DNA from 2 places in the Paenibacillus sp. Marseille-Q9583 genome. Region 1 is predicted to be linked to the other one. Evidence: riboswitches for the same ligand, from Rfam matches in the RefSeq annotation. Region 1 holds a riboswitch; the other holds the start of a gene.
What was found. A riboswitch is a leader RNA that binds a small molecule or an ion and turns the genes downstream of it on or off. The one in region 1 is predicted to bind ZMP and ZTP.
Positions count from the first base shown of each region.

Region 2: linked by a shared signal. The riboswitch ahead of ACWNM1_RS26410 (DJ-1/PfpI family protein) and the one ahead of ACWNM1_RS00295 (TIGR01440 family protein) in region 1 are both predicted to bind ZMP and ZTP.

Region 1 is NZ_CDRJTB010000001.1:63,403-68,969, reverse strand. Features, by position in the region: gene ACWNM1_RS00310 (L-threonylcarbamoyladenylate synthase) at 1-332, shown strand, start outside; gene ACWNM1_RS00305 (manganese efflux pump MntP) at 460-1,032, shown strand; gene ACWNM1_RS00300 (low molecular weight protein arginine phosphatase) at 1,080-1,667, shown strand; ZMP/ZTP riboswitch at 1,716-1,798, shown strand; gene ACWNM1_RS00295 (TIGR01440 family protein) at 1,873-2,457, shown strand; gene ACWNM1_RS00290 (serine hydroxymethyltransferase) at 2,571-3,818, shown strand; gene upp (uracil phosphoribosyltransferase) at 4,242-4,871, shown strand; gene wecB (non-hydrolyzing UDP-N-acetylglucosamine 2-epimerase) at 4,925-5,567, shown strand, end outside.
Region 2 is NZ_CDRJTB010000080.1:23,338-28,904, forward strand. Features, by position in the region: gene ACWNM1_RS26395 (adenosylcobalamin-dependent ribonucleoside-diphosphate reductase) at 1-1,658, shown strand, start outside; partial or broken gene ACWNM1_RS26400 (IS1595 family transposase) at 1,924-2,969, shown strand; gene ACWNM1_RS26405 (phosphotransferase) at 3,047-3,961, shown strand; ZMP/ZTP riboswitch at 4,292-4,370, shown strand; gene ACWNM1_RS26410 (DJ-1/PfpI family protein) at 4,431-5,045, shown strand; gene ACWNM1_RS26415 (GNAT family N-acetyltransferase) at 5,111-5,567, shown strand, end outside.

The DNA of each region.
Region 1 (5,567 bases):
GCGTGGTGAGCGGATCTTCTCCGCAACGTGTTGCGGATGAAGCCGCGAGTCTACTTCAGGCGGCACAGCTGAGCGGCGAAGTGACGGGCTTACTCCTCTTCGAGGAGCATAAGCCCCTCTATCCCGCCGATTCCGCCGCCTGCGTTCTTTCCCTCGGCTCGTTATCCTCGCCGGAGGAAGGGGCACGCTCCCTATATGCTGCGCTGCGGCGCTTCGATGAAGCGGGAGCGACTTACATCTTGGCCGAGGCTTGTCCGTATACGGGCCTCGGCGTAGCTATTATGAACCGGCTTATGAAGGCAGCCGGTGGTTCCGTCATTGACGCCGGATAGTCACGGCGACCTTTCTATCCAGCTATAGTATAGGTTCTTCGAATCTGAAATCTCCTATGAAGTCATGATTACCCCCTTGTCCGCATATCGTTGTTGTACAAGATATTTCGGACTTGGGGGGTTAAGCATGGGCATAGGAGATGTATATGCCGGTTGGGGGCAGACAGTTACTATTGCTATAATGGCGATTGCATTAGGGATGGATGCCTTTTCGCTCGGAGTAGGGATCGGGATGAAGGGGATTCGTCTGTTGCATATTCTGCAAATGAGTGTGCTCATTGCTTTTTTTCATATGCTGATGCCTCTTCTAGGTTTATTGACTGGAAGTTATGTCGGACATTTGCTAGGTCAAGTAACAACTTATGCCGCAGGAGGGCTACTTGTGCTGTTAGGCGGACATATGGTGTATAACTCCTTTCGTCCGGAAGTGGTAGGTACGCGAGCTATGAATCACCGAACATTATGGGGAATGCTGCTTCTATCACTCAGTGTAAGTGTGGATTCTTTTTCCGTTGGGGTTTCCTTAGGGATGTTTGTGAATGGTGTGCTTCTGACTATACTAGCCTTTGGTGCCTGTGGAGGTCTGATGTCAATTATCGGCCTGCTTCTTGGCAGGCATGTCAGTCGTGGACTCGGGGAATATGGGGAAGCACTGGGCGGGGCTATTTTATTGGGGTTTGGCTTGCTATTCATCTTTTGATACAATAACGGCATTACAATATTTTAATTTCATGGGGGTGCAAAAGCATGCTGCATATTTTATTCGTCTGCACCGGTAATACATGCCGTAGTCCTATGGCTGAGGGGCTTTTACGAAAGCTTGCGAAGGAACGTGGAATCGACCTGGAAGTGCGGTCTGCAGGTGTATCTGCCATTTCTGGTACTTCTATATCGAGACATGCTGCAGCTATTTTGCAAGAAGAAGGCATTTATGATCATTTAGAGTCATCGCAATTAACGGGGCAATCCGTCGCTTGGGCCGATCTTGTGCTTACCTTAACCAGTGGACATAAGCAGCATTTGCTACAGTATTTTCCGGATGCCGTAACAAAAACATATACATTGAAGGAATACGTGCATAACGAAGAAGCTGTGACTGAGGATATTAAAGAATTGGACAGCCTTTATGCAGATGCTGAGTTAAGCATAGCTCTAGGTGGTGAACCGAGCGCAACGGACCTACAACGAATGATTGAAATCCGCCAGCGTATCCCAAGCTTTGATATTTCTGATCCATTCGGGGGTACGCGTGAAGATTATGAACTTACTGCTGCTGAGATTCGCACTTCGTTGTTTAGTTTATTAGATAAACTGGAATCCTTACGCCATTTGTAAATAGTTGATTTTCAGTCGGCTTTGCTTTAAGATGAAAGTACAACTAATCGGTTCCGATGTAACTGGCGACAAATGTGGATCAAACCACGATGGAGCATCGGAATAAACGGCCGGTCGCCTGGGCAAAAGAGCAAATCCGCAGCTACCTGCGGACTGCTCTTTTTTGTTTAAATGAAGCTTGTTTGAAGCTAGAGGAGGTAGGGTGATGGACAAAGTTGTGGGGTTATCTTTAACTGAAGCTACTGTCACTGTGTTAAGGGAGTTGGCGGAAGCTGGTAACCTTGGATCTGGTAAAATTGTTGTCCTAGGAGTTAGCACAAGTGAGGTCGCGGGTGTCCGTATTGGAACCGGTGGTGCGCTTGAAGTCGCACAGCAACTGCTTGAAGGGGCTCATTTGGTCGCAGCGGAAAAAGGATTTCATCTCGTTTATCAGTGCTGCGAGCATCTGAATCGTGCGCTTGTAATGGAGCGCTCTTTGCTAGAGTCGCTTGGGCTAAATGAAGTTTCAGCTGTACCTATACCTGGTGCTGGCGGTTCGATGGCTGCGGCCGCCTATCGCTCTATGAAAGATCCTGTTCTGGCGGAAACGATAGAAGCGCATGCTGGCTTAGACATTGGTGAGACTCTTATAGGTATGCATTTGCGCCGCGTGGCAGTCCCTTTTCGACCGACCTTACGGTACATTGGAGCTGCTAGAGTGAACGCAGCATGGGCCAGACCTCCGCTTATTGGCGGCGAACGTGCGGTTTACCGCACTCTTGAACAGAGTGGTTCACAGGTTTGTGATTGATGAACTTAGATTTATGTTTTTGCAGAAACGTAGACCTAAAGCTTTTTCGTGGCGGGCAAATCGTTTCTATTTAAATACAACATATCTACACACACTAGGGAGGAAATAAGAACATGGAACAATTACGTAAGAGTGACCCGGCAGTACTGGAAGCAATGGAACTGGAACTGAAACGTCAGCGTGCCAACATTGAGCTTATTGCCTCAGAGAATATCGTTAGCGAAGCCGTAATGGAAGCCATGGGCTCAGTGCTTACGAACAAATATGCAGAAGGCTATCCAGGCAAACGGTATTATGGTGGCTGTGAAGATGTGGATATCGTTGAGAATCTGGCTCGTGATCGTGCAAAAGAATTGTTCGGTGCGGAACATGTCAACGTACAGCCTCACTCTGGAGCACAAGCGAATATGGCTGTATATCTCGCTGCGCTTAACCCGGGCGACACGGTTCTTGGCATGAACTTGGCGCATGGCGGACATTTAACGCATGGTAGTCCAGTAAATGCTTCTGGATTACTCTATAATTTCGTAGCTTATGGTGTACAAGAAGATACTTTCCTAATTGATTATGACGAAGTACGCAAAGCAGCCTTCAAGCACCGTCCTAAGTTGATTGTTGCTGGTGCAAGTGCGTATCCGCGTATTATTGATTTTGAAAAACTTGGTGCTATCGCCAATGATGTCGGTGCGTTGTTTATGGTAGATATGGCCCATATCGCAGGTCTTGTTGCTGCTGGTCTTCATCCGAGCCCGGTTCCTCATGCTCATTTCGTTACAACTACAACACATAAGACTTTACGCGGTCCCCGCGGAGGTATGATTATGTGCAGACAGCCATGGGCGGCTGCTATCGATAAAGCCGTATTCCCTGGTTCCCAAGGTGGACCGCTGATGCATGTCATTGCGTCAAAAGCAGTCGCATTCGGCGAAGCTTTGCTGCCATCCTTTAAGACCTATGCTGAGAATGTAGTGAAGAATGCAAATGTTCTTGCAGAAACACTGATTAGCGAAGGGGTTAACATTGTATCCGGTGGTACAGATAACCACTTGATGTTGCTTGATACACGTAACCTGAACATTACCGGAAAAGATGCGGAAAAAGTACTAGATTCCATCGGAATCACTGTGAATAAAAACGCAATTCCATTTGATCCTACAAGTCCTTTCGTAACAAGCGGTATTCGTATTGGTACACCTGCGGTTACTTCCCGTGGTATGGATGAGCAAGCTATGGTGGTTATTGGCCGCATTATAGCTAATGTTCTGAAGAATCCGAAGGATGAAGTGAAATTAGCTGAGGCAGCTCGTCAAGTTGCTGATTTGACGGATCAGTACCCACTTTATCCAGAACTGAAGTACTAGTTCTTATTCTCGTATTCATTAATAAATTTACCTCTACCGAGTCCTGATTTTAGGGTTTGGTGGAGGTTTTTTGTTGTTTATTGTTCACAATATTATCTGGGTGAATTGATGGAAAATCATGAAATTAATCATGAAAGTTCATGGAACTTTCATAAACAATAGTGAAAAAAATGTGAATAGTATGAAAAGTGCAAATTTGCACAACCTAATCTAGGTTTTATTCCTGAAAAGGCAATAAAATTACCAATCCTTACCTTTATAAGCAAAGAAAAATACAGGGGTAGGGGCTCAATATGGATACATGTGCCTTTCTAGGTGAAATGCGGCGATGGGAATGCTATAATAGACAGGATTTAGCCATAGAGAAGCAAAAGCGCTTTCTAGGGTTATAGACACGACTTACAATTACCGGAGGGACAGGAAATGGGAAAATTGGTGATTTGCGATCATCCTTTAATTCAACACAAACTAACATTTATTCGCGACGTAAGAACAAACACGAAGGATTTCAGAGAGCATGTTGACGAAGTTGCCACACTGATGGCTTATGAGATAACACGTGATATTCCTCTAGAAACCATTACAGTACAAACACCGGTCACTGAAACGGAAAGTAAAGTGATTTCTGGAAGAATGCTTGGGCTTATCCCTATTCTTCGTGCTGGTCTGGGTATGCTTGAGGGCGTTCTGAAGCTTCTTCCTGCTGCTAAAGTAGGACATGTTGGCTTATTCCGTGATCCGGACACGCTTCAACCGGTTGAGTATTACATCAAGCTTCCTACAGATGTACAGGAACGTGAGCTGATCGTAATTGATCCAATGCTAGCTACGGGGGGATCTGCGATTGCTGCTATTACCTCGCTGAAGAAGCGTGGCTGTACACAAATTAAAATGATGAACCTGATTGCAGCTCCAGAAGGTGTTGCTGCCGTTCAAGAGGCTCATCCGGATGTAGATATTTACGTAGCTGCGCTTGATTCTCATTTGAATGAACATGGATATATCGTCCCAGGACTTGGTGATGCTGGAGACCGTTTATACGGAACTAAGTAAATAGTAATTGGTAATACGAAGGTTTTTTATTTTTTGATGAGAGGGTAGGGGTTATGTCCAAAATTAAAGTAATGACTATTTTCGGAGTGCGCCCCGAGGCGATCAAGATGGCTCCTTTAGTTCTTGAACTGAAGAAGCATCCTGAGCATATCGAGTCAATCGTATGTGTAACCGCACAGCACAGGGAGTTACTCGATCAAGTGTTGGAAGTGTTCAACATCACACCTGATTACGATCTGGATGTGATGAAGGACCGTCAGACGCTTAATGAGATTACTATTCGTGTACTTGAAGGCTTGGAACCTGTGTTGAGAGAGGTTAAACCTGATCTCGTTCTGGTGCACGGGGACACATTAACGACGTTCCTTGCAAGTTACGCCTCTTTCCTGCAGCAAATTCAGGTTGGGCACGTAGAAGCAGGACTTCGGACATGGAACAAATTGTCTCCTTATCCTGAAGAAATGAATCGTCAACTTACAGGTGTGTTAGCGGACCTGCATTTCGCTCCAACGGATTGGTCAGCTAGTAATCTGAGACATGAGAACAAAAAAGAATCAAGTATTTATATCACAGGCAACACTGTAACCGATGTGTTTCAATATACCGTACAGCCGGATTACCGGCATCCTGTTTTGGATTTTGCTTCAGGAAAAAAACTTATTTTGATGACTGCTCACCGTAGAGAATCACAAGGTG
Region 2 (5,567 bases), on a different contig from region 1:
TGTTCATGGAATACTACAATCAGATGTCCAACAGCTGGTATTTTAATCCAATCATTTGTACGAACCCATGTGGGGAGCAAGGACTGCCAGGCTGGGGAGTCTGCAATTTGTCCGCTGTGAACCTGTCCAAATTCTACGATGAGAAGAATCACGATGTAGACTGGGAAGATCTCGCGACTACGACGCGTTATTCCGTACGTTTCTTGGACAATGTCATTGATAAGACCCCTTATCATTTCCCGGAAAATGAAGCGAATCAGAAAAACGAACGCCGTGTGGGTCTCGGAACGATGGGTCTTGCTGAGCTGATGATCAAATTGAACATCCGTTACGGTAGCCCGGAATCTTTGGCGTTTCTGGACAAGCTTTACGGCTTTATGGCTCGTGAAGCATACCTTGCTTCTGCAGAGATTGCTGGTGAGAAGGGATCCTTCCTAGCTTTTGATACTGAGAAATACTTAATGAGCGGCTTTATGAAAAATATGCTCGAAACGTATCCAGAGGTTGGTGAAGCGATTCGTAAACATGGCATGCGTAACGTTACAGTGATAACACAAGCACCTACAGGTAGCACAGGTACAATGGTAGGCACCTCGACAGGTATTGAGCCTTATTTCGCCTTCAAATATTTCCGTCAAAGTCGCCTTGGCTACGATGAGCAGTTCGTTCCAATCGCCCAAGAATGGCTTGAAGCTCATCCAGGTGAAGAGCTGCCAGATTATTTCGTGACTTCGATGGATTTGTCAGCTAAAGATCATATTCGTGCGCAAGCAGCGATTCAACGCTGGGTAGATAGCTCGATTTCCAAAACTGCAAACTGCCCGTCTGACTTCACAGTAGAAGAGACGGCTGAGCTATATGAAATGGCCTTCGATCTGGGCTGTAAAGGGGTTACGATCTACCGTGATGGTAGCCGTGATGTGCAAGTTCTGCAAACCTCGAAGAAGGAAGACAAAAAAGAAGCCGCTCTGGTTGCGGCAGAGGAAGCTACAACTACTGTAGAAGCAAGCACAAGTGTTGTAGCAGCAAGTCCAGCGTCTCAAGTAACTACAAAAGAGCTGGATAAACAATACAAAAAACGTCCGCAGGTTCTGCGCGGCGCAACCTATAAAATCAACACACCTTTCGGCATGGCATATATTACGATCAATGATCTAGATGGTACGCCGGCAGAAATCTTCCTGAATGTGGGTAAAGCAGGCTCTGACGTCTTTGCGATGGCAGAAGCACTTGGACGTGTCTGCTCCTTGTTCCTCCGTTATGGAGATCATGGTGAGAAGGTAGAGCTGTTGATCAAACATCTGAAAGGGATCGGTGGGTCAGGCGCTATCGGCTTCGGTGCGAATCGAGTTGAATCCATTGCTGATGCTGTAGCTAAAGCACTAGAAACTCACGTGCTGAACAACGCTCAGGATGATCATGTGCCTGCACCTATCGCAGCGACTTTGGAGCTGGAGGATTTCAATGAAGCGTTGAACGCGGAGTTGAAGGCGAGCGTTCCTGCGGCAGCTTCTATTGAAGATGGTCAGGACGGACATGGCGCGCATAACCACACTTCTGCTTCGCGTGACCTTTGTCCTTCTTGCGGCGGTGCTTCGCTGATTAATATTGAGGGTTGTAAGACTTGCGGAAATTGTGGGTATAGTCGTTGCGGGTAAGTATTTGACATAGAATAATTTGAATAACTTAGTGTGATGTTTCATTTTAAATGAGAAAAATTCGTTATAAACGAGAAAAATCATTGATATTCAAGCGTGTTCATGTTTATGCATTAGAATAAAGTTTTAAAGCCGGTAAGCCTTTCTGTTAAGGTTTATCGGCTTTTTAATAATAGGCTATGTTAAACTTTATTGTTGATATTTGATAATTACGAACAAATGTTCTATAATAAGGGCGATATAACTGTTCGGAGATGATTTGCCCATGGATTTAAAGGAACTGAAAAAGCTGGCTGATACGTTGGACGATAATGGAAAGCGAGAACTTATCTACTTTTTGCAGTCCCGAACCAAGGGAGTGGCACTTCCAGTTCGAGCGATTGATGAAATTCAAGAGCAGAAGCATAAAGATGGACTTGTTTGCCCGCATTGCAAAAACCATTCTGTTGTTCGATTTGGAAAATACGTTGTAAGAACACGCACTGGAGAGGTTAAACGTCAACGTTACCGTTGTAAGTCCTGTCGCCAAACATTCAATGACCTTACGAACACCCCTCTGAAACGAATGAGGCGACCTCATATGTGGGTTCGTTTTATCGAATGCATGATTGAGGGCTTTTCTCTGAGAAAATGTGCAGAGCAGTTAAACGATGAAGTCACGCATGTCACCTTGTTTTACTGGCGGCATAAGATTCTTTCCGCTCTGAAGCAGATTCCAACCGAAGCATTTCAAGATATTGTTGAAATGGACGAGACCTACTTTCTTTACTCGGAAAAGAGCAAGCGGAATATTGCCGAACGCAAGCCACGTAAACGTGGCGGCAAAGCGAAATATCGTGGTATAAGCCACGATCAAGTGTGCTGCTGGTTGCCCGTGACCGTCAGAAAATGACTTACTCTGGCGTACTTGGGCGTGGACGTATTCGGATTACAAAATTAGACGAAGCGATTGGTGGTCATCTATCTGACTCAAACGTGTTATGCACTGATTCATGGAGGGCATTTAGCTCCTATGCGAATTCAAAAGGCATGACTCATTACCGATTCAAGTCCGACGGAAAACAACGTGTGAAAGGCGTGTACCATAGCCAAAACGTAAACAGCTACCACAGCCGCTTGAAGAAATGGATGAATCGCTTCAATGGTGTTGCAACAAAGTATTTGCAGAATTACTTGGCGTGGTTTCGTTACTTAGACAGCAAGAAATATGAGAATACCGCATCGAATAAGAAAAATATGTTGGTCAAATCGTGCCTGTTTACTGTGACCGACACGAACACCAAGCTTCGGCTTTCTGCTTATTCTTGTTAAGCAAACGGGCAGTTATGCGTAACTTTTAGGGAATGTAAACATCTACATAACGTAAGGAACGAGGAGGCAGACAATTCATGGGAGGAACGAATGTATGGGATGCGGAGTGGGAGGTTAACGAAGAGCAGGCGCGGACGCTGATCGGCAGACAATTCCCTCAGCTGTCATCGAAGCAAGTGAAGCGATTGGGCTGGGGCTGGGACAATACGGTTTTTCTCATCGGTGACGAGTACGTGTTCCGGTTTCCAAGAAGAACGATTGCAGTTGGCTCGATTCGTATGGAAGGGAAGCTGCTGCCAAAGCTGGAGGCATATATAACCATCCCCTATCCGAAACCGTTGTTTTATGGCGAAGCAAGTGACGAATACCCGGCACCATTTCTTGGCTATGCACACGTGCTAGGAGATTTCCCAATCGGTTTGACGGAAGAACGCCGGGCTTTATCGGCAGAGACGCTGGCGAAATTTTTGCGTAGATTGCATGAGTTTCCGGTGCAGGCGGCGCTGAAGTGCGGAGTTCAGCAAGATCATCGAAACTTGACGGACATAGCATCGCGCAAAGTGAAATTGGAGGGCTTTCTATCGAAGGTGGTTGAACACTTGTCGCCGGAGGAGTCCGGTGTGATCGAAGCGTATATTAGCAGGCTGCAAAAGGACCGTGTCGAGGCGGTGAATGCACTGCTACATGGCGATCTTCATTTCAAAAATATGCTTGTGAATGAGAACGGGATCGTTTCCGGCATCATTGATTGGGGCGATCTGAGCGTAGGTCATCCGGCTTGCGATTTGAGCGTTGCTTATAGCTTTTTACCACCTTACGCTCGCGGCGTGTTTTTCGAAACGTACGGAGGAGCGGACGAGGAAACGAAGCTGCTGGCGCGGCTGATCGCGGTATACATCCCCATACTGATCTTAATGCAAGCGGTCGATGACGGAAATGAAGCGATTGCGGCAGAGGCGAAATCCAACATCATGCGGGCACTGTCGGATTAGGCTCATTATTTCGTTGCGGCTATGGGGCTATGGCTATCGGCACCATTTTGTCGTTTAAAGGCCGCGATAAGGTACGATCCGCCTTCTCTGATGCCGCTTTATGTTGAGGAACACGAAATTTAACAGAGTAAGTCGTTGCGTTAACGGGACACTATAGTTCAATAATGAGAGGGCTACCGAGAGGTATCCCTTTGTTCAACTACCATGAAAGAACGGGGCAACTTTCATGCTCTGTGGTGCATTGCAGAGGATGCATGGATGGCTAACGGGCAGGATAACGTAAAAATTAAGTTGATGAAATAGATATTTCATACTATAATAAAGTAAATATTTGGTATGTGCGACTGGCGAAACGTGGAGTACCACGAGGAAGCACATATTTCATACGCCGTTCGCCTGGGCAAAGTATTTGATCTAAGATCAAATGCTTTTTTTGTGTTTCTATCCATGAAAGGGACGGTGTTATGGAGTGAAAGTAGCTTATATTCTCTTTGACAAGATGACAACATTGGATTTTGTCGGCTTTTATGAAGCGGTGTCTTGGCTAAAAATTCTAAATGCTAAGGAAAATGTGTCATGGGATCTCTGTGCAAAATGCGAGAAGATTACAGACGACCGTGGTATGACAATACAGATAGAGCATATTAGCCCAGATCTGTCTAAGTATGATTTGATATTTATTCCCGGCGGCATGCCTACCAGAGATTTGAGATACGATACAGAGTTTATATCTTGGATACAAACTGCTCGAGATGTGCAATACAAAGTGTCTGTTTGTACGGGAGCTTTGATTTTAGGTGCCGCAGGGTTCTTAACTGATAAAATGGCGACAACGAATCCAACTGCTTACGAATTATTGATTCCTTATTGCACAGAGGTTGTTAAGGCTCGGATTGTACGTGATGGAAATATTTTAACCGGCGGAGGAGTTTCAGCTTCAATTGATTTAGGGTTGTACCTTGTTGAATCACTAACGAATAAGGATGTGGTGAAAAAGGTCCAAAAGATGATGGATTACCCTTACTATCAAGCGGGGAAATTGTCTAATATTTTCATGCCGCACACGAGTGAAGAATACTGTTAAACTTAAGAATTACGACTGGGAGTTGTACTTATCAATAGCTTCCAGTAATTCAGGGGGGGGAAGGATTGAATATACGTTTATTGGAAGATAATGATCGAAGTCAAGTTGAAAATATTATGGCAAGTCACCCTCTTCAATTTCCAAAATTCATCATTGAGAAATACCCATTGAGGTGGTCTGATTTCCTGGAGAAACAGGATTATAAGATTTGCGGTTATTACGTGGCACATACCGATATCGTTCTCGGTCATGCTGGATATATTTTCGATGCTGAAAGAGGACTTTATGAAATAGTTGGGGTAGCAGTTCATAAGGAAAGTCAACGTAAGGGAATCGGAAAAGAAATTCTTGATACCATATGTAATCAAGTTCATTTACTTGGTGGGAACAAGGTGATTCTACACACTTTGGGGCATGTTGGTAATGAAAATACGTTAATTTTCTACCGCAATATAGGTTATGAGCAAGTTGATTTTGAAAAGGATTTCTTTAAAACAGATTATCATAGAGTTACTTTTGTAA